2 regions of the Blautia sp. LMAG:89 genome follow, and region 2 is predicted to be linked to the other one. Evidence: riboswitches for the same ligand, from Rfam matches in the RefSeq annotation. Region 2 holds a riboswitch; the other holds the start of a gene.

Region 1 (11,790 bases), on a different contig from region 2:
ATAAACCTTCATTGGTGTTTTAAATAAAAGAAAAAGAAAATCTCCGCTTCCCTCCGGCCGGAAAATCCTGTCGTAATCGGAGTTGGAACGGTTGTATTCGCAGAAATTTAAGGTGAAATCCATGGAAATGCTGCGCTCCTTTCATTACGTAGATCAGACAATCCGACTGTGGCATTGTAAAGAACTTTCTGTCTGGAAGTATAAAGTAAAGTGACAGAGGGACGTCCGTCTGGTAAGACTGTCTTTACGATAAATCTTACCGGAAAAAAAGTCAACTATTTCGGAAGATAATCACTGGTATGGATAGAACAGGATGGTAAAATGAAACATAGAAACGGTTGATTTCCGCTGAGAGTGTGTGAGCGAATAGAGGCGTAAGAGCCGGTATATGGCGGAATCGGAAACAGAGCTAAATGCGGTAGCAGCAGAAAATAATAATTTACAGGAGGATTTTTACAATGAAAAAAGCGCAGATCATCGTGGACAAATATTTCCTCACCGGAAAAACAGACAAAAGGATCTATGGTTCCTTTATAGAACATCTCGGACGTGCGGTTTATGAGGGCATTTATCAGGAAGGCAGTCCCCTTTCTGATGAGCAGGGCTTCCGGAAGGATACTCTGGAGCTGGTAAAAGAGCTTCAGGTTCCGATTGTCCGTTATCCGGGCGGAAATTTTGTATCCGGATTCCGTTGGGAGGACAGCGTTGGGCCGAAAGCTCAGCGTCCGTCCAGAACGGATCTGGCCTGGGGTGTCATCGAGACAAACCAGTTTGGACTCAATGAGTTTATGGACTGGTCCAGAAAAGCCGGCAGTGATGTGATGATGGCAGTAAACCTGGGAACAAGAGGCCCGGAGGATGCGAAAAATCTTCTGGAATACTGTAACTTTAAGGGAGGTACCTATTACAGTGATCTCCGTAAGGCTCACGGCTATGAACAGCCGCATGATATCAAATTATGGTGTCTCGGAAACGAGATGGACGGTCCGTGGCAGATGGGACATAAAACCGCGGCAGAGTACGGAAGAGTTGCAGCAGAGACTGCACGCCTGATGAAATTTATGGATCCGGAGGTTGAGACTGTTGCATGCGGAAGCTCCAATCTGGAAATGCCTACCTTTGGCTCCTGGGAGTATACGGTTCTTGACGAGGCTTACGATCAGGTGGATTATCTTTCCCTTCATCAGTACTATGGAAATGCAGCGGGAGACACTGCCGATTTTCTGGCAAGCTCCAAGGGCATGGATGATTTTATCTCAGGAGTGGTTTCCATCTGCGATGCTGTAAAAGCAAAGAAGCATGGAAAAAAACAGATAAATCTTTCCTTCGATGAGTGGAATGTATGGTACCACAGCGATGAGCAGGACAAGAAACTGGAAAAATGGGTACAGGCGCCCCATCAGCTGGAGGATGTTTATAACTTTGAGGATGCACTTCTTGTGGGAAGCATGCTGATCACACTTCTCCGTCATGCAGACCGTGTAAAGATTGCCTGCATGGCACAGCTGGTAAATGTTATCGCACCGATCATGACATCCGATACAGGCGCATGGCGTCAGACGATCTTTTATCCGTATATGCTGACAAGTGTGTTTGGAAGAGGAACCGTCCTTAATACACAGGTTCTCACACCTATATATGAGAGCAAGACTTATGGAGAAGCTCCATATCTGGATTCGGTGTGCGTCTGGAATGAGGAAAAGGATACACTGACGATCTTTGCGGTGAATAAGAGTCTGGATGAGGATATGGAAGTTTCCTGTGATTTAAGACAGTTTGAGGGATATAAGATCATAGAGCATATCGTGCTGAATAACGATAATCTTCAGGCAGTTAATACAGAGGCGCAGCCCGAGAATGTAGTTCCTGTAAAAGCCAGTGCAGAATGCTCAAAGCTGGACGGCGGAAAACTGGAGGCAGTTTTTGCAAAACACAGCTGGAATATGATCCGTCTTGCGAAATAGGTGTGGGTGAAGTATAGTAGAAGTAGTTGCAGATAAGGTAAATCATGGGACATTATGGGAGGATTTTTTTATGTACGCACCTGCAAAGGAACGATACGAAACCATGGAGTATAACCGTTGCGGAGAAAGCGGTCTGATGCTTCCGAAGGTATCTCTCGGATTATGGCATAATTTCGGAGATACATCTGATTATGAAAATATGAAACAGCTTTGTTTCACAGCTTTTGACAACGGAATCACACAGTTTGACCTTGCCAATAATTACGGTCCGGCTTACGGAAGTGCGGAGCGGAATTTTGGCAAGATCCTGAAAGAAGAACTGATGCCATACCGTGATGAGCTGATCATCACAACAAAGGCAGGCTATGATATGTGGGAAGGCCCTTATGGAAACTGGGGCAGCCGCAAGTATCTTCTGGCGAGCCTTGACCAGAGCCTGAAGCGCATGGGTCTGGAATATGTGGATATTTTTTACCATCACAGAATGGACCCGGAGACTCCGCTTGAGGAGACTATGGGGGCGCTGGCAACAGCGGTTCAGCAGGGCAAGGCCCTTTATGTGGGACTTTCCAATTATGATGGAAAAACCTTAAGCCAGGCGGCAGCGATCCTGAAGGATCTGAAATGTCCCTTTGTGATCAACCAGAACCGGTATTCCATTTTTGACAGAACTGTGGAAGAAAACGGTCTCAAGAGAACCACCGGCATTTTGAAAAAAGGTCTGATCACCTTTAGCCCTCTTGCTCAGGGACAGCTGACAGACCGTTACCTGAACGGGATCCCGGAGGACAGCCGTATCCGCAAAGATGGAAGATTCCTTAAGGAAAGTGTGCTGACGCCGGAGCGTCTGGATCAGATCCGGAGACTGAACGATCTGGCAGCCCAGCGTGGAGAGAAGCTGGCTGATATGGCGCTTGGCTGGCTGCTTCAGCATAAGGAAGTTACCAGTGTTCTGATTGGAGCTTCCAAGCCGCAGCAGATCCTTGATAATGTGAAAGCGATCCACTGTGCACCGTTTACAGCTGAGGAGCTGCGTCTGATCGACGAGATCTCAAAATAAGATTTATATACTTCCTGTTTTACTATGAAAAGTAGTGAAGCAGGGAGTTTTTTATGTCGAAATAATTGTTTAACTGAATTAGGAAAGTTTCCGGGTTACTGTTCACTGGTAATATTCCGCGAGGTGTTTTTTGTGAGCGAAGGTCACAGAAAACCCGAGACATACCGCGCGAATTTATGCGATTAGCATAAATTCTGTGCATCGCGAAGCGTGTTGCTGAGAACGGAGTGAACAGTAACGTCTCCGGCGGGAGTGCAAAGAGCAATAAGCAGTGGAGGTTTGACAACGGGATAGGTGTGTGCTATATTGAAAAACAGAAAAGAAAAGAGCCAGCGGGAGCTTGTGTGACAGGCTGAGAGGAAGATAGATCTTCGACCGTACCTGATTTGGGTAATGCCAACGGAGGGATTGTGATCTGAGAGCGTGTCTCCGTGGAGTTTTCCATGGGATGCGCTCTTTTCGGATGCAGGAATGGAACTGGAATGTTCTGACAATGTGGGGATGTGAAAGTGACAGAGACTGCATGTGGAGCTTCTGCGAAAGAGCGGGCAGGAAGGGGAGCGCCTTAATGTCTGGCAGGAGAGTGATATTCCGGAGGATTTTTCCGGAAGGATCATGTAAGCGATGGGAATCCGTGTTTTCGGAGTGAGAGGAAGTAAGGGAACTTCGACCGCCAAAATCTAAGGGCAGACTGCAGCAGACGGGAAGCTTTTGCCCGGATCTGACAGGGCTCTGCCTGATATTTCAGGGAGGAAAAACACTATGGAAAAACAAAGGATGCACACGCTTCGTATGGTAATGCTGGCAATGATGGTTGCGATCGGTGTCGTTATTTCACCGATTCTGAGGATTGAGGGAATGTGCCCCACGGCGCATCTTGTCAATATCGTATGCTCGGTTCTGATGGGACCGTGGTATTCCCTTCTCTGTGCGACCATGATCGGCGTGATCCGTATGATGTTCATGGGAATCCCGCCACTTGCACTGACCGGTGCAGTATTTGGCGCATTTCTTTCAGGTGTGTTCTACAGACTTTCCAAAGGCAAGATCATCTGCGCGGTGATCGGTGAGATCTTTGGAACAGGTATCATCGGATCCATGGTTTCTTATCCGGTGATGGCATTCCTGATGGGAAGAGGCGGACTGACAGCATTTTATTATACGCCGATGTTCCTTGCAGCAACCACAATGGGAGGATGTGTTGCCTATATTTTCCTGAAGGCTCTGAGTAAAGCAGGTCTTCTGGTGAAATTCCAGGCAGCTTTGGGTTCAAAAACATATGAGACAAAGAATTTTACAACTGCGAAAGCGAATTAAAGAAGAAAAGCCACTGATCCATTGCATCACCAATCCGATTTCGATCCATGACTGTGCCAACGTGGTCCTTGCAGTAGGTGCAAGGCCAATCATGGCGGAGCATCCGGCAGAGGTGACAGATATTACGGCATCGGCTGGTGCGCTGATGCTGAATCTCGGGAATATTACCGATGCCAGAATCGAGTCAATGAAGCGTTCTATGAGAACAGCGATGGAAAATAAGATCCCGGTTCTTCTGGATCTGGTAGGGGTTGCCTGCAGTGATCTCAGGCTGGATCTGGCGAGGGAGCTTTTAAGGATCGGTCATCCGGCAGTGCTGAAGGGAAATATGTCAGAGCTTCTGGCTGTTTCCGGGCTGCCGTCTCATGCGATTGGGATCGATGCGGGGGCGCAGGATGCCCTGACTGCGGAAAATATGGAGACTGTCAGTGAGGTGCTGAGGGCTTTTTCAAGGAGTAATCAGGCAATTGTGCTGGCTACCGGGAAACAGGATTTTGTTACGGATGGTGAACGGGTTGTTCTGGTACAAAATGGCAGTGCGGCGCTGTCCGGGATCACAGGAACCGGCTGTATGGTCGGTGCACTGACTGCGGCGTTTTTGCCAGGGTGCGAAGATAATATTGCGAAAGAGATGACGGATAGTATAGAGGCAGGTGTCTGGTCTGGTGTTGAGATGGAATTAAATGGGAGATCCGGGAATTATCTGGCTGCGGCAGTGCTTGGTACTGCACTTATGGGTATCGCCGGCGAGGAAGCGGAGAAGATTTCCCGCGGTCCGGGAAGCTTTCAGGTAAATCTGCTGGATGAGATCTATGGGCTTTCGGATCGACAGCTGCTGGATCTGTTGAAGATTGAAATGTACTGAAAAAGAGGGGATTAGGATGGATAGAAAAGATTTGGATGTAACGTTGTATCTGGTGACGGATAGTTCTTATCATACGGAGGAGTCTTTGCTCCGTACGGTTGAGGAGGCTTGTAAGGGTGGTGTGACTCTGGTCCAGCTTCGCGAGAAGAATAAGGGTGGACGGGAGTATCTGGATAAGGCTTTTAAGGTGAAGGAGATCACAGATCGTTACAATGTGCCGCTGATCATTGATGATCGTGTGGATGTGGCGCTGGCCTGTGATGCGGCTGGTGTGCATGTTGGAGCTTCTGATATTCCGGTTGCTGTGGCAAGGAAGCTGATGGGACCGGATAAGATCGTGGGGGCTACTGCCAAGACGGTGGAGGCTGCTGTGAAGGCTTATGAGGATGGTGCGGATTATCTTGGTGTGGGGGCGATTTATCCTACTACTACTAAGGTGGTGACGATTCTTACCAAGGTTTCTACGTTGAAGGATATTTGTGAGGCGGTTCCGATTCCGGCGGTTGCGATCGGGGGATTGAATGCCGGGAATATGGATGTGCTTGAGGGCGCCGGTATGAGTGGTATGGCGGTTGTTTCTGCGATCATGAAGGCGGAGGATCCGAAGAAGAATGCGCGGGAACTGAAGGAGAAGATTGTTGCTTTGATGGGAAAGTGATTTAGGAAATGAATGGAGAGCAGTGGTGGATTTGAGGTTCATTGCTGTTCTTTTTTTGTTGAAATACGGACGCCCGTGAGGCGTGTGCTGCCTGTCGCCGGGGCTTCGTCGGGGGCTGGCTTCTAGGCTGCCGGAATTCTGCTAAAACCGTTTTCCAAAAGTCCGAACTCGCGTCTTGCAGCCGCTTAGACAGCGGACTTTTGAAAAACAACGCAGATTTCCGCCAGCCAAGAATCAGCTCCCCTCCTGCAGAGTCCGGCGACAGGCAGCACACGCCTCACGGGCTGGTTTTTCAAGGCGGCAGGGGAGGATGGCTGCTCGGGAGTTTGGGTGTAAATGTTGGGTTGAGTGGTCTGCCGGGAATGCGATGAGGCATCAGCGCTGCGCTGGATGCCTGGGAGGAAAGGCTGAGTTTCCGGTTGTCTGAGGCGCTTCGCTGTCGGCTGGTAGAGCGATGTGATATGGTTTATAAAAAATGCCGGTGGGGGTTACTCCACCGGCAGATCTCTGTGTTCTACGCTGGTGGAGAATACGATCTGTGTTTTGGTGCGGCCGAACTGCTGGAGTTCGTTGATGAAGTGGTCCAGTTCCATGGTGGAGCGGAAGGCTACTTCGATGAGCATGGAGTAATCGCCGGTGACGCAGTTGCATTCGATGACATTTGGAATGGACTGGATGAAGGGATAAAAGTCTTTTTTTTGGTTGGGTTCTACTTCCAGGTTGATGAATGCTTTTATATGATAACCGAGAAATACCGGGTTGATCTGGGCATGGTAGCCTGTGATCAGCCCGTTTTTTTCGAGGTGTTCGATCCTGGCGGAAACAGCGGGGGATGAGAGGAAGACTTCCTTTGCGATTTCCTTTACCGGGGTGCGGGCGTTTTTCTGAAGCATTTCGATGATCTTTCGGTCGATGTTGTCGAGTTTGTGTTCCATGTGGAATGTCTCCTTTCGATGAAAAAATGTTATTTGTACCTGGTGCAGAGCTGCGTAAGGAAGTGGATTGAAAATAGGTATTTCTGTATTGATTATACTGTGTGTGTTATCACAACACAAGAAACGACTTAATAAAAATAAGAAAAATAAAAGTAATTCTTAAAAAGATTAATACAAACTATTGAAAAACACGGATAATCATGGTTTTCCATTAATAGTATTTACAAGTTACAAAGAAAGTGTTAGTTTCTTAGGCATCAGAAAAACAGCTGCTGATAAAAATGAAAATAACAGAATGATTTGTAAACAGTGAATATCCGTCGGACTGAAAAAATGAGATCAGAGGGCGGAGCAAATCAGATGTGCACAGGATCAGAAGAAAGAAGAGGGATGATAAAATGACAACAGAAACAAGACTGGAAGCAGATTCGATCGGAACTATGGAAGTGCCTGCAGAGGCTTATTACGGAGTTCAGGCTTTAAGGGCAAAACAGAATTTTCCTATTACAGGTACAAAGCTTCATCCGGTATTTATCAGGAACCTGGCACAGATTAAAAAAGCAGCAGCTATCACTAATAATAATGCAGGGCTTCTTCCGGAGGATAAGGCAGACGCCATTGTCAGAGCCTGTGATGAAGTGATCGCAGGAAAATTGGCTGAGGAATTTATCGTAGATGCCATTCAGGGTGGTGCCGGAACCAGCGCAAATATGAATATGAATGAGGTGATCGCAAACAGAGCCGGTGAGATCCTCGGATGTCCGAAGGGTAGCTATAAAATGGTCCATCCAAATGATCACGTAAACATGGCGCAGTCCACCAATGATGTGATCCCGACGGCCGGTAAGCTTACCGTTCTGGATCTTCTTGCACCTCTGGAAAAAGCACTGGTAAGACTTGAGAAGGAGCTTGCAAAAAAGGCAGAGGAGTTCGATGACGTGATCACTATGGGACGTACACAGCTTCAGGATGCAGTTCCGATCCGTCTTGGTCAGGTGTTCCACGGTTATGCGTCCATGGTTTCCAGAGACAGGAAACGTATCGAAAAGGCTCACAGGGAAATGTACACCGTAAACCTTGGAGGAACTGCAGTGGGAACTGCTATCAACGTTTCCGATTCTTATTTTTATAAGATCGTGCCAAATCTGGAAAAGCTTACAGGTTATCCGCTGAAACAGGCCGAGGACCTTTTTGACGCAACAGAAAATCTGGACGGCTTTGTTGCCGTATCCGGTGTAGTAAAAACCTGTGCGGTGGATCTTTCCAAGATGTGCAACGATCTTCGACTGATGTCTTCCGGCCCGAAAACCGGATTTGGTGAGATCAATCTTCCGGCAAAGCAGAATGGGTCTTCCATCATGCCAGGTAAGGTAAATCCGGTCATTCCGGAGGTAGTAAGCCAGGTTGCTTTCCACATCGTAGGACATGATACCACCATTACCATGGCAGCAGAAGCCGGTCAGCTGGAACTGAATGCTTTTGAGCCGGTAGTTTTCTGTAACCTGTTTGAGTCCATTACCACTTTGGAAAAAGCAGTGGATACCCTGATCGTAAACTGTATCACAGGAATCACCGCAAACCGCAAACACTGCAAAGACTTGATGGAAAGCAGTGCAGGAATCGCAACGGCTCTTTGCCCGCATATTGGCTATAAGGCGTCTGCAACCATCGCAAAAACTGCAGTAAAAACTGGCAAATCTGTACGAGAGCTTGTTCTGGAACAGGGGATCATGACTGAGAAAGAGCTGGAAGAGGTTCTTGATCCGTATTTGATGACAGAAGTCGGAGAAGAGCGGAAAGAGGATGAAGCAAGAAGGAAAGCCTGCTGAGGCTGAAATAAGAATATTTGATTGTTATTGATAAGAATATGAACAGGAGACTTGCCGCTAGACAGGTTTCCTGTTTGTGTATACTCGTCAGAGCATGTTATTTCGTTCCTTATTTCTCAAGGTGCTTCTTCCACGAAATACGAATTTCTGGATTTCTTTCAAATGTCAGAGGATCTACCTTCTATATCTGCCCTAAATCAAAGGCGTTCCCAAATGATGCAAGAGGCTCTGGAAGCTGTATTCCATGAGTTTACTTCTTCTTCCGAAAAACTTGAATTTTCCAATCAGGAACATCAGTATCAATACATTGCTGCTGATGGTTCTACTACCTCTTTTTTCAGCTTTTCAAAATATTCATCTGATGATTATTTTATCTCAGAAGGACATTCCACTTCTAGCTTTTACAGCATACACATCAATGCCTTTTATGACATAAATAACCGGATCTATACGGATGCCATTCTTTAGTCTGCACATAAAAAAGATGAATTCCTTGCTTTTTGCCAGCTTGTAGACAGACATATCCCTCACCCGGATCAAAGAATTATTTTTGTTGGGGACAGAGGGTATTGCTCTTATAACAACATGGCTCACGTGATCGAAAAAGAACAGTACTTTGTTTTTCGTACAAAAGACATTACAAGCAAAGGATTGATTGGGAACTTTGTTTTTCCGGATTCTGATACATTTGATATAACTGTTGATGTAACTCTTACGAGATCCCATCGTAGATCTATAAAAATTAAAGATGGTTTTTACCGAAGATATGTTGACCAGGCAGCTTCTTTTGACTACATAAAATATGGCTCAGAAGATACTTATGATCTGACTTTTCGAATTGTACGGTTTCCAATATCAGAAGATACTTATGAATGCCTTGTAACAAATCTTACGGAAGAAAACTTTTCCGTTGAAAAGCTTAAGGAAATCTATAATTCCAGATGGCATTGAATCCTCTTTTCGCAAACTGAAATATACGATTGGATTAAGTCATTATCACAGTTATAAGCCTGATTTTATAAAACAGGAAATATGGGCAAAATTTATCGCTTATAATGCCACTGAACTTCTTGTTGCTCATACTGTAGTCGCTCACGGGAAACGTAAATATTCCTATAAAGTAAACTTTACACTTGCTGCACATATATGCAGAATCTATCTCCGTCTCCACACGGAGACAGATTCCATGAATGTGATGGCACTGTTACAAAAGGAATTAGTCCCGATCCGCTGCAATCGACAATTCCCAAGACTTAAAACGGCTCATTTCAGAAAACCCAAATATCTGATATACCGTGTTTCCTAAATAGTATCATCAACTGGTAGTATATCACTTTTTCAAGCAGATGAGAATCTGCTTATTTGTCGTTGCCAAAACGAACAAAAATTTAACAATGTTCATATTTCATAAATTTTTCAAGGCATTTCTTTTAAATGTCAAGTAATCTCCGTAATATGCTTTATTTATCTAAATACCATTGCCCCCTGAACAGTAACAAATATAGTAATATTTTACATATATTTCTTGACGAAGAAAAAATATCCTTTTAAAATTATATAAAAGCGTGAAAATAGGGAAAGGAAAGAGATAATGTATGAAAAAATTAAACGTCATGATTGTGGATGACGAAAAATGGATTGCACAGTTAATTGAAGCTTTAATTCATTGGGATGAACTGGATATGAATCTTCAGGGGATTTTTTTGGATGGATTAGATGCATTTCAGCATATTATCTCAGAAAAACCGGATATTGTAATTTCGGATATTAAAATGCCGATGATGGATGGATTAGAAATGATATCTAAATTGCGGCAGGAAGGATTCAATACAAAATTTATTCTGCTCAGTGGTTACTCTGATTTTGAATATGCACAGGCAGCATTAAAATATGGGGTAGTTGATTATCTCTTGAAGCCAGTGAATGAGAAAGAATTAAATGATGTTTTGGCGAATATAAAAAAAAGGTGTGAGCAAGAATTTATAAGGAATAAAGAGGATTTGGAATTAAGGGAAAAAGTGAAAGCAAGTCGTTCTCTGATGGAAAAAGAATTTTTGCAGAGATTGATGAATGAGGGAGATTTAAACGTAGAGGAATTGGAAGGAAAGTATTTTATTCAGATTTCAGGGAAAAAAATCAGAACGTTTTGTATAAAACTGGATTGTTTTGATCTGAATGACGTAGAAAGATCAGAAAGCCGTTTTATTATACAAAGCATTACGGATGCTATGTATAAATATTTTTCCAGTATTTCTGTATATTGGATTGGTTCGGATTTTCCAGGACTTAAAATAATGGGTGTAATAAATTATGATCATATTTCCGAGAGAGATATGGAGCAGGATTTTAACAAATGGCTGGTAGATATAAAAAATTATATCTATTCTTTCCAGGATTATGAAATTACAATTGCTCTCAGTGAAGAATATGATAAAGTCCAGATGGCAGATGCTTTGAAGAAAAGTGAAGGAATGATCAATGAAAGGATTATTATTGGTACAGGAAAACTTATTACAGAAAGAGAAATGAAAGACAGAAGAGCACTAAATGAAAAAGAATTGCTTGATATTTTTAAAAATTCATTTATTAATGCGCTTCACAGTTTTCAGGGTATTCAGGTGTATCAGATCATTGATCAGATTTATAGCAGGATTGGCGAGGAAGACGGAAAAGCGGAGACATATTATCGTCTGTCAGAAATGCTTTTAATGACATGTATAAACTCATATAATATCCAGCAAAAAGATATACAGAAAACATTCCTGGAAAAAATGATGTTTTGCAGAAGTAAGTCTGATGTAAATAAATTATTGAAAAAATTTATAAAAAACTATATGAATCAGGCAGAGAATGAAAAAAAACAATTGTCATATCTTCCAGTAAGAAAAGCAATGGAGTATGTGGAAAACAATTACATGGAAAAAATAGGATTAGAAGAGATTGCAAAATATGTGGGACTGAATGCCAGTTATTTTTCTGCTCTTTTTAAAAAAGAAACCGGAAAAAACTTCCTTTCTTATCTTACAGAGATTCGGATTAATCATGCAAAAGAACTTTTGAGAATAACCAATGATACTATGAGCAGTATTGCGGAAAAAGTAGGATATGCAGACGCAAGATACTTTAGTCAGTGTTTTGAAAAAATGGTAGGCATGAAACCAT
Region 2 (11,790 bases):
AGAGATAAATATTATATTGATGACTACGGCAATCTTCAGGAATATTCCGATTCTGAAACTGATTCCTCCTCCGGAGATTCTTCAGAAGAATCCTCCGATACCAGTGGAAACTCCTCCTCGCAGGATTCCGATTCTTCATACCCAAATTCCTCTTCCGATACAAACACGGAAGATTCCTCTGAATCGGAAAAGTGCGGCGAGCTTCATATGCGGGTTGGATTCCCTGCCGATGATACGATCAGAGAATCCATGCCCGAAAAAGAAGGTTATTTCGAGCAGCGTTCCGTAAATGGCGGAAAAAGCACTGCCTTTGTTTTAAAAGTACCGAATTCCTCTCTGGAGGATTCTTCCCTAAAGGGTTTTCTGGCAGAATACTATCCGGTAAAGGGTGAGATCATCACCAAAAAGGATCTTACCTTTGAATCTTATCCTGCCACGAAATATCAATACTTAACCGAAGTCAACGAAGAAGAAAAAAATGTAGATGCTCTTGTATGCCAGACTGACGATTATACATTCGGACTTTTTGTCCTGACTCCGTCAGACACCTATGATAAAGCCGCCGAAAAGGAAGCCACAGAGCTGATCAAATCCATAGATTTCGTTTACGCAGAGCGTGTGGATATGGCCATGACGGATTACTTCCAGGTCCTCACTCCGGAGCGCTGGAAATATCTCTGCCATTATGAAACAACCGAAACCGAAAATGGTGGATATAAACTGACTTATTACAATGAGGATGTTCCTGTACTGACTCTGGAAGCCAGATATTACGATGGCGAAGACCAGCCTCTGGACAGTGTATGGCAGGGCTATCTCGGCCGTATCGAAACCGTCGACGGCAAAAAATACGATCTTCTGTCCACCATCAGCCAGTACTCCAAGGACGCCTCTGATGAATGGAAGGAAATGTATGACACTTATCTGGATGTCATAAACGGGATCCGTATAATGGACGGCTGTTCCCTGACCGAAGGAAGCCATGCCTGATCCCTTGTGATTCACAATATTTACATAAAAGAAGCTGCAGACTCTGTTTTTTCACTGTTCTGCAGCTTCTTTGTGTTATTGTGTCCAACTGTATCTTCTGCTGTCTATCCTTCATAAATCTGATCAAAAATTCCTCCATCTGAGAAATGCGTTTCCTGTGCCTTTTTCCATCCACCGAAATCATCAATGGTAACAAGATTGATGTCCAGGTCAAACACATCAGAGTATTCCTTCAGAATATCCTGGTTTGACGGACGGTAATAATTATCACCGGCGATCCGCTGTGCTTCATCGGAATAGAGATAATTCAGATATTCCTCTGCCACATCTCTGGTGCCTCTTTTGTCTACGACTTTATCGACTACTGCTACAGATGGCTGTGCAAGGATGCTGATGCTTGGTGTTACGATCTCGTAGTCGTCCGGATAATCTTTTACGGAAAGATAGGCTTCATTTTCCCAGGCGATCAGTACATCACCCTGTCCGTTTTCCACGAAAGATGTCGTTGCGCCTCTGGCTCCGGTGTCCAGGACAAGTACGTTTTTGTAAAGATCTCCGATGAATTCTTTAATTTTGTCCTCGTCTCCGTTATATTTATCTTTTGCATAGGCCCAGGCTGCCAGATAGTTCCATCTTGCTCCGTCGGAGGTTTTCGGGTTTGGTGTGATCACACCTACGTCTTTTTTTACCAGATCATCCCAGTCTTTGATGTTCTTGGGATTTCCTTTTCTTACAAGGAATACGATGGTTGAAGTATAGGGAGAACTGTCTTCCGGAAATTCATCTACCCATCCGTCATCGATAAGCCCTGCATCCTGGATCGCGTCCACATCATATTCCAGTGCCAGTGTTACCACATCTGCTTCCAGTCCGTTGGCAACTTCAAGTGCCTGTTTGCCGGAGCCTCCATGGGACTGCGTGATATCCACGTCCTGGCCTGTTTTTTCCTTCCAGTGTTCCTGGAAGCTCTTGTTGTACTGTTCGTAAAGCTCTCTGGTCGGATCATAAGATATATTGGTGATGCTGACACTGTCCGCCGCATAGGTGGTTACGCCTGTAAGGCTTCCAATTGTTGCTATTGCTGCAAGAGCTGCTACTGCTAATTTCCATCTTCTTTTCATAATACTTACCTCCTGTGTTTTGCCTCGTGTTTTGTTGTTGGGGCTATTATAAACATGAGTAAGTACATATGAAAACTATTAGATTGGAAACCGTTTTCAGTAGTTTTCGGAATCAGGGATAATTTGGCGGATTTTACAGGTTTTTATGTCTGATTTTTAGCTGTTATCCATAGATTTCGCACTCTTTTTTGCATATTCTTCATCACCGTTGAAAGATTTTGTGAAAACGCAATCAACCTTGTGAATTCAGCTCTTCCAGGAGTTTTTTGCGGTAAGCTTCATCTTTGACAGCACGTTTGAGATCTTCTTTGGTCAGTTCTTCTCCATGCAGCTGCTTTTCTTTCATTCTGACAAAAACCTCATCTGCATCATTCATTCTTCCGAAACAGTTATCCACACTCACCCTGAAAAATCGCTCTTTCGGACGGATGGTTTTCCACATATTCCACAGAAGTTATCCTCGGTAGTCTGTACGATCCGATTTCGCCGCCTTCATCTCACAGATAAATATAATCATTCATCACCGGCTGCAGGCCGTGGTCTTTCAGGGCGTTGAAAACTTCGTCCACAGACCTTCCGTCGGAAATCTCAAACTGATCATCACCTTTATCCTCAATATCATCCACATGGCTTCCGATTCCTGTGCTGACACCTGCAGAGATCTTGGTTGCTGCGATATTTACCAGGTTGTCACGGACACGCTCACATTCTCTGGTGGATACGGTAATGCTTGCAAATGGCATAAACAGACGATATGCACAAACTACCTGCAAAAGCTGCGGTTCGTGTACATCCTTCGGGTTGATCCTGTCGTTGTTGATGATCGGACGAAGTCTCGGGCAGGAAAAAGCGATCTCTGCGTGTGGATATTTTCTCTGCAGAAGATATGCGTGATATCCCGTTGCAAAAGCATCCTTGCGGAAATCATCCAGTCCCAGAAGTGCCGCAAAGCCAACACCTCGCATGCCGCCTTTTAACGCACGCTCCTGTGTATTTAACCTGTATGGAAAAATCCTCTTGTGGCCTGCCAGATGCAGAGTTTCGTATTTATCAGAATTATAAGTCTCCTGGAAAACTGTCACATAATCTGCGCCGCATTTGTGAAGATATGCGTACTCATCAGAATTCATCGGATACACCTCAAGACCGACTACCTTGAAATATTTCCGGGCGATCTCACAAGCCTTTCCGATATATTCCACATTAGATTTCGTTTTGCTCTCTCCGGTAAGGATCAAGATCTCCTGGAGTCCGGTTTCTGCAATGGCTGCCATCTCTTTCTCGATCTCATCTGCATTCAGCTGTGCGCGGCGGATCTTGTTGTGGCAGTTAAATCCACAGTAAATACAGTAGTTCTCACAGTAGTTTGCAATGTAGATTGGTGTAAACATGCAGATACTGTTTCCAAAATGTTTCCTTGTTTCGATCCGTGCAGCCTGTGCGATTTCTTCCAAAAGAGGCAGCGCTGCCGGTGAAAGCAGTGCTTTAAAATCCTCCGGTGTACGGTTGTCATGAGCAAGCGCTCTCCGTACATCCGCTTCTGTGTACTTATCATAATCATATGCGTTCATTGCGGAAATAACCTGATCCATTACATCAGATTCTTCCAGTTGTTCCATATCCGGAAGGTACTTCATGTGATCGATACGGTTCTTTTTCATATCTTCCAGAATTTCTTCATTTACGATACTTTCATTAAAATGGCCGTCCTGCTGACTGGCCTGTACTGTCTCTGCCATTACTCTTATGTCGCTCCTCTCATATATTGCAGCAATACTCTGGTCCTCACTGCTGCATATCTGTAAACTCAATTTCGATTGAAACCAGACAATACCTGTGTTTCACTACACAGGCAGTGCCTGTCCCCCGCTTAGTGTTCTGCGTTCAATCATTCATTTATCAATTTTACTCATGAAGAAATCCGGTCAGTGGTGAGGATGCACTTGCACCTCTCTCCAGAGTTCTTCCCATACCGGAAAGATATGCACTTCTTCCTGCCTCAATAGCTTTCTTAAAGGCTTCCGCCATAACACGGACGTCTCCTGCAGTTGCAATGGCTGTATTTGCCATAACTGCTGCAGCACCCATTTCCATAGCCTCACATGCCTGTGACGGGCGGCCGATTCCTGCGTCCACGATGATCGGAAGGTCGATCTCGTCGATAAGGATCTGGATGAATTCTTTTGTACAGATTCCTTTGTTAGAACCGATCGGAGAGCCAAGTGGCATTACACAGGCGGCTCCTGCATTCACCAGATCTCTGGCTGCATTCAGATCCGGATACATGTATGGCATAACTACAAAGCCCTCTTTTGCAAGGATCTCTGTTGCCTTGATGGTCTCATAGTTATCCGGAAGAAGATATTTGGAATCATGGATAACTTCGATCTTTACAAAATCTCCACAGCCAAGCTCGCGGGAAAGTCTTGCAATACGGACTGCTTCCTCTGCATTTCTGGCTCCTGATGTATTCGGAAGAAGAGTAACATCCTTCGGCACATAGTCAAGAATATTGGCAAGCCCACCCTCATTTGCACGGCGCAGGGCAAGTGTTACGATCTGAGTTCCTGCTTTTTCAATACATGCTTTTACAAGCTCCAGGGAAAATTTTCCGGAACCAAGAATAAAACGGGAAGTAAACTCATGGCCTCCCAGGATCAGTTTGTCTTCATTTGTGTTTGCTGTTGTCATTTTTTATGTCCACCTTTCTGTTATTTATCTACATTGTATTTCAGCTGCAATAACTGCTCAGTTATTCAAATTTCAAGTCAGCAGTTATCTGCGATTCTGCCCATCCCACAGCCGGATATTCCTGCCCATCTTCAGACTTCTGAACAGGATTTTCTGTATCCATTCTTATTCTTTCTGTCTCAGCAGCTTCCGCCGCCCATAAACTGCAGGATTTCCACAACATCGCCATCTTTCAGTACTGTTGTATCGTAAGTCTCTCTCTTGATGATCTCTTCATTCAGCTCTACTACCACCTGCACCGGAACATAATTACATGCTTCCAGATATTCCGTTACGGTCACCGGAGCTTCCAGGGTTCTGCTTTCACCATTTACTGTGATCATAATCTCTCCTTTCCGGAAATTTCGCCAAGTTAGAAGTAATTCGCAATCTCTTCCGGTCAATCGGATATTCGCGATCCGTAAAAAAAGAGTTCACAAAGAAATACACCCGCGGTGGTGCACCCCTTCATGAACTCTGTTCACTCTCAAAATTTCCCATGTTTAATTGTAAAATATTTCTCTGTAAATCCTGATCTTACGTATATTCAGTCGGATAAAACATCCGCATTCAATAAAAAAAAGGAGATACACCAAAGTATCTCCCGTAAATTCATCTTATACGTTCCTACGTTGGCATTATCCAAATCAGGTATAAGGGTCGAAGTTGAAGACTTCCTCTCAGCCTGCCGTCACAAGCTCCCCTGTCATTTACATGATTTAGTATAATTCCGATTCTGCTTCATGTCAAGAATAATAAATTTTGGTTTTATTTGGTTACTGTTCACTGGTAATATTCCGCGAGGTGTTTTTTGTGAGCGAAGGTCACAGAAAACCCGAGACATACCGCGCGGATTTATGCGATTAGCATAAATCCTGTGCATCGCGAAGCGTGTTGCTGAGAACGGAGTGAACAGTAACTTTTATTTATAAGCAGTGAATCCCAGATCATTCATTGTCAGGTTTAAATTCCTTTTCAGATAAGCATTTGCTGCTATCATTGTCGCTTTCATCATAATGTTGGAAGTATCCTGCAGATCTGTCATCGCTTTTTTTCCGTTTGTATACAGGAAAGTCAGATTCTGACCTTTATAAGCAGATGCTTTTGTGGAAGAAGTCAGCAGCACAAAGACTCCATCCGAAGACAGGGCGGACTTCACACTGACCGTATCAGATTTCACACAGTTTCCGATAATATCCAGTCCGGCAAGGACTCCATCTGAAGGCACAGAAATCAGCATTCCAACATCTATCTTATCTTCTTTCTTCAGATAACCGATCATCAGAGTACTTTCTTCATTTACTTTGACATTTATAAACTGACTTCCGTCTTCGGTATATCTGCCTTTCTGACTGATATATTTTTTCAGTTTGGCATAATTCTGCGTCATTTTTGCGTTAGCCGATGCAGGATTCTTTACAGTAATCTTACAGGTGAATTTTCTGCCGCCAAGGATCGCTGTGATATTCGCTGTCCCTGTTTTTACTGCGGTGACCTTTCCGGCTGAAGTTACCTTGACAACATTTGTGTTGCTGCTCTTCCATGACGGTTTCAGACTGGTGCCGTTGATCTTCAGTGTATAAGTTTTTTTCGGTGTCAGTGTCAGGCTGGTCTTATTTAGGGTGAGATAATTCAGACCTGCGATCGCTGTCAGACCTTTTTTATTATAGCTACTCCAGATCGTATTTTTTCCGGATTTCCGGTAAGCTTTTACCGTATAAGTATAACGTGCTCCGGTGCTTACTTTTGTGTCGGTAAATGTAACATTCTTACTTCCTGTGATGGTTTTTACTGCTTTCCATCCGCTGTTTCCGGTCTTGCGGTATACACGGTATCCGGCTACTCCTTTTACCTGTTTCCAGCTGAAAATGATCTTATTCCTGCCGGAGATCTTAATAGAAGACATGGCCGGCGCTGCTACAGTTACTGCCGCCTGTACTTCTGCCACGCTGATCAGCTCCGGAACCGTAGCTGGTGCCGCCGTTGCAAGCATAAAACCTGTCAAAATGCCACATAAAGCTTTTTTCCAATTTCTTCTCATACGCTTTTTTCCTTTCTGCTTTGTGGTATATCTGGATTTCCTAACAAATATAGTATACATTATAAAAATTATTCCTGCTATGATATTTTTCGCCGAATCAGGGCTTTTGGTGAAATTCGGCAGTTTCTACAATGACATAAAAAATGCCGCTCCCTCGGCCACATCATATGATATTCGCAATCCGCTAACGCTACTTGCTCATAAAAAAATGCCGCTCCCGCGGCATTTTTTTATATAACAAGCCAATCCTCAACCATAGCTGTATTATGTAGCAGTACTGCCTCATTTCCCTTCGTTACAAAAATCCTCTGCACAAACACATCCACAACTTCACCTTCCCGGACGGGTTCTTCGTCAAGGCTTCTTCTGGCGCTGAGTGTGGTGTTTCCTACACGGACTTTCAGTTCCAGGCTGCTGCCGCGGAATGCTACTCGTTCTACGATGCCCTCTGTTGCAGAGCTTTTATATTTCTGTTCCTCGTTCTTCTTTGTCACTTTCACAAACTCCGGACGGACAATGGCTTTTTCACCTCCCGGAACTTCCTCGAAATGATTGAACACCTGGTAATCATCGATCACGGAAGTCTGCCCGAAAAATCCCGCCGTAAACGCAGTATCCGGATTCTGGTAAACCTCCAGTGGAGTTCCTTTCTGTTCAATGCGACCACGATTGGTGATGATGATCTCATCTGCCACCTCAATAGCCTCATCCTGATCATGGGTAACAAAAATGCTGGTGATCCCCAGCTTCTCGATCATATCCTTCAGCCAGCTTCGAAGCTCCGTACGGATCTTCGCATCAATAGCCGCAAAAGGCTCATCCAAAAGAAGCAGCTGTGGATTTGGAGCCAGCGCCCGGGCAAAAGCAACTCGCTGTCTCTGACCACCGGACAGCTGACTCGGATATCTTTTCTCCAGGCCCTTCAGCCCGATCAGCTCTACCAGTTCCATAACCCTCTGCTTAATATACTTCTTGTCCGCCTTCTGTACCTTCAGGCCAAATGCAATATTATCATACACAGTCATATACCGGAAAAGGGCATAATTCTGGAACACAAATCCAATGCCTCGCTCGCTGGCAGGAACATCATTGACCACTCTTCCGTCAATGATGATCTCACCGCTGTCCGGCTGCTCCAGACCGGCGATCATACGGAGGATCGTTGTCTTTCCGCTTCCGCTTGGGCCTAAGAGACCGATCAGCTTACCTTTTTCGATGCCAAAACTTACATTATCAGATGCCTTGTAATCCCCATATGTTTTATTGATATTTTTTAACTCAACGTACATCGCCTTTTTCCCCCTTTCCTTTATACTCCAGAACATTTCTTGCGATCAGAAGGATCACCGCCAGGATCACCAGGATCGAAGAAACCGCAAATGCCGGAACATACTGGAATTCGTTATAAAGAATTTCCACATGAAGCGGAAGTGTATTTGTTTTTCCACGGAGATGTCCGGACAGTACGGACACAGCTCCAAACTCTCCCATGGCTCTGGCTGTACACAGCACAACACCATAGAGAAATGCCCACTTGATATGCGGAAATGTCACCTTGGTAAAAATCGTCCAGCCTTTTGCTCCCATCAGTGCTGCCGCCTCTTCCTCATCGGACCCTATGGATTCCAGAACCGGTATGATCTCTCTGGACACAAATGGAAATGTGACAAAGATCGTTGCCAGGACAATTCCAGGAACTGCAAACACGATCTGTATCCCTGCACTTTCAAGAACAGAATAAAGAGGACTCTGCTTTCCAAAAACCAGGATATAGATAAGACCTGCGATAACCGGTGATACCGTAACCGGAACATCGATCAAAGTGGTAAGGAGCTTTTTTCCCCGAAAATGAAATCTGGTCATTGCCCATGCCGCACACAGACCAAAGATCGTGTTGCATACAACAGCCGCAGCCGTCGCCTCAATGGTCAGCTTCAGCGCTTTCAGCGTGTACTCATCTGTCACCGCCTGCACGTAGCACTGCCAGCCCTTGCTCAGCGCCTGGGTTACAACAACCACCAGAGGCAGTACCAGCATCACAAAAAGAAAGATCACGGAAATCCCGATAAGGATCCATTTCACCGGCCCGGAAGCCTGCTTCTTTTTTTCATCCATTATGCATCCCTCCCTCTGATACGTTTCGTATTTCTTGCCTGCACCAGATTCACACCAAACAGGATCAGAAATGATACTGCCAGTGTAACCAGTGCGATAGCTGTTGCGCTTTCATAGTCAAACTCCTGAAGCTTTGACATGATGATCAGCGGCGTGATCTCTGTATAGTAAGGTTTGTTTCCTGCGATAAAAACAACACTTCCGTATTCTCCTAGGCAGCGTCCGAAGGCAAGTCCCGCCCCGGAAAGCATTGCCGGCAGAAGCTCCGGAAGAATAACCCTGCGAAAAACGGTGAATGGCTTTGCACCCATGACACGAGCCGCCTCCTCATAAGAACCGTCCAGCTTCTCCAGAACCGGCTGAATGGCCCTGACTACAAAAGGGATTCCCACAAAGATCAATGCCACCGTGATACCGATCCTGGTATATGCGATCTTAATACCGAAATTTGCAAAAAAGCTTCCCACCAGACCTTTATCGGATGTCAGGGATGTCAGTGAGATACCGGCAACTGCAGTCGGCAGTGCGAAAGGCAGCTCGATCATTCCATCCATGATCCTTTTTCCCGGAAAATCATATCTTACCAGCACCCACGCAAGGACCAGTCCCATAATAGCATTGATCACTGTGGCCGCAAATGCAGTAATAAAGCTTACATAGAATCCGGACAAAACCCTCGGCCGTGTGATCACCTCAATAAATTCCCGAAGCCCCAGCCGCGCCGAGTATACTGCCAGAGACGCAAGAGGGATCAGAACTACGATACTCAGCATCGCCAAAGTCACTCCCATTGTCAGTCCAAAGCCTGGTATCACACGTTTACTCTGTTGTTTCTTCATTTCTGTCTCCCCTCTTTTCTATTCTAAGTTTCTGATCTGTTGCAAATTCCCGGTCTGTTGCAAATCTCTGGTCTGTTACAAAATCTCAGGCTCTTCTACTCTTCATAGATCTCATCAAACACTCCGCCGTCTGCGAAATGCTTTTTCTGAACTGCATCCCAGCCGCCGAAATCTTTGATCGTTGTCAGCTTCACCTTCAGGTTAAAAGTATCTGCATGCTTTTTCAGGATCGTCTGATCAACCGGCCTATAGTAATTCTCCGCGATCAGCTCCTGAGCTTCATCGGAATACAGATATTTCAGATATGCTTTCGCAGCTTCTGCATTATCATGCTTTTTCACATTTTCATCTACAACAGCAACGGATGGCTGTGCCAGGATACTGATGCCCGGCGTTACGATCTCGTAATCATCCGGATTATCCCTTACAGAAAAAAACGCTTCATTTTCCCAAGCGATCAGCACATCACCCTGCCCGTTTTCCACGAAAGAGGTTGTGGCACCTCTTGCTCCGGAATCCAGAACCAGGACATTTTTGTAAAGCTTCTTGATAAAGGCTTTCATCTCTGTCTCGTTGCCGTTATATTTCTCATTGGCATAAGCCCAGGCTGCCATGTAATTCCAGCGGGCACCACCGGAGGTTTTCGGATTGGGAGTGATCACCCCCACACCATCCTTTGTCAGATCATCCCAGTCGTGGATATTCTTCGGATTTCCCTTCCGAACAAGAAATACAATGGTGGAAGTATAAGGAGCACTGTCATCCGGATATTCATCGATCCATCCCTTGTCGATCAGACCGGCATTCCGGATCGCATCGATGTCATATTCCAGTGCAAGTGTCGCCACATCTGCAGGAAGTCCGTTGGAAATCTCAAGGGCTTGCTTTCCGGAACCGCCATGAGACTGGATCACATCCACACTCTGACCTGTTTCCTCTTTCCAATATTTTGAAAAAATCTTATTATATGCTTCATAAAATTCTCTGGTCGGATCATAGGACACATTGATGATCTCCACATGATTTTTATCCTTTGTATTGTTTCCCGATACTGCAAAAGTTCCTGCCAGTACCACTGCTACCAGTGTGATACAGACACCTGCGATGCGTTTTCTTTTCATGATCTGTGTACTCCTTTACAACCACATTTTTATTTAAAAATCTTTTCCCACCAATGTAACTGCTTCATTTCGCTGTCAAATCATACCTGTTCTTTCCGTTTACTGTGGTTCTGTAATTTTTTTATTTGAATTGAATACATTAAACCATATTATTCCCATTAATTAAATAGGAATATCTGAAAACGTTTTCACGAAATACTCTGGTCATAGCGCAACTGCATCCTGTCTGTCACTATATCTGCGCATCCGCAACACTCAGATACAATAATCGCTCCACATACTGTCCTCCACACTGCTGCAGCTGTTCCGTATCATCAGTCTGCCTTCCAGTTCCATTCGCACAATACCGGAATGCCCGCCCTTCAGCCGGTCCAGCAGCAGGTATAATGCAAATTTTCCCATATCCTCCTTGGGCAGGCTCACCGTTGTCAGCATCGGTCTGGTAAACTGTGCCTCCTGTATATCATCGCTGGATATGATCGAAGGCATATAATACCGGTTCCGAAATTTATTCAGGCACTTCAGCATTCCGATCGCCGAAATATCATTGGCACAGTAGATTCCGGTTGGCATGTCGTCCGACTGAAAGAACTTTTCCATGGCCTCGTAGCCCTCGGCTTCAGTCTGCTTTGTTTCGATAACATACTCCGGTATCACATCCAGATCATGCTTCTTCAGTGTTTCCAGATACCCGTTATACCGGTCCTCGCTGTGACACTGGCCAATATAACCGATATTTTTGTGTCCCAGGGAGATCAGATATTCCACTGCCGCTGCTGCGATCTTTTTCCCATCACAAAGGATCTCATCCACTTCATAATTGGTAGAATTCC

Evidence for each region. A riboswitch is a leader RNA that binds a small molecule or an ion and turns the genes downstream of it on or off. The one in region 2 is predicted to bind thiamine pyrophosphate.
Region 1: linked by a shared signal. The riboswitch ahead of thiW (energy coupling factor transporter S component ThiW) and the one ahead of thiS (sulfur carrier protein ThiS) in region 2 are both predicted to bind thiamine pyrophosphate.

Annotation. Positions count from the first base shown of each region.
Region 1 covers NZ_NANC01000004.1:782,755-794,544, reverse strand. Annotated here, with positions in the region: gene CCC70_RS07550 (helix-turn-helix domain-containing protein) at 1-123, opposite strand, end outside; gene arfA (arabinosylfuranosidase ArfA) at 459-1,964, shown strand; gene CCC70_RS07540 (aldo/keto reductase) at 2,035-3,024, shown strand; TPP riboswitch at 3,347-3,449, shown strand; gene thiW (energy coupling factor transporter S component ThiW) at 3,787-4,341, shown strand; gene CCC70_RS07530 (hydroxyethylthiazole kinase) at 4,304-5,206, shown strand; gene thiE (thiamine phosphate synthase) at 5,223-5,864, shown strand; gene CCC70_RS07520 (Lrp/AsnC family transcriptional regulator) at 6,353-6,799, opposite strand; gene CCC70_RS07515 (aspartate ammonia-lyase) at 7,198-8,628, shown strand; gene CCC70_RS07510 (hypothetical protein) at 8,842-9,096, shown strand; partial or broken gene CCC70_RS07505 (transposase) at 9,136-9,579, shown strand; gene CCC70_RS07500 (response regulator transcription factor) at 10,224-11,790, shown strand, end outside.
Region 2 covers NZ_NANC01000005.1:59,912-71,701, forward strand. Annotated here, with positions in the region: gene CCC70_RS09410 (hypothetical protein) at 1-990, shown strand, start outside; gene CCC70_RS09415 (sulfate ABC transporter substrate-binding protein) at 1,095-2,111, opposite strand; gene CCC70_RS09420 (hypothetical protein) at 2,344-2,553, opposite strand; gene thiH (2-iminoacetate synthase ThiH) at 2,609-3,850, opposite strand; gene CCC70_RS09430 (thiazole synthase) at 4,017-4,802, opposite strand; gene thiS (sulfur carrier protein ThiS) at 4,982-5,185, opposite strand; TPP riboswitch at 5,449-5,556, opposite strand; gene CCC70_RS09440 (Ig-like domain-containing protein) at 5,764-6,882, opposite strand; gene CCC70_RS09445 (ABC transporter ATP-binding protein) at 7,113-8,171, opposite strand; gene cysW (sulfate ABC transporter permease subunit CysW) at 8,161-8,997, opposite strand; gene cysT (sulfate ABC transporter permease subunit CysT) at 8,997-9,836, opposite strand; gene CCC70_RS09460 (sulfate ABC transporter substrate-binding protein) at 9,932-10,957, opposite strand; gene CCC70_RS09465 (LacI family DNA-binding transcriptional regulator) at 11,213-11,790, opposite strand, start outside.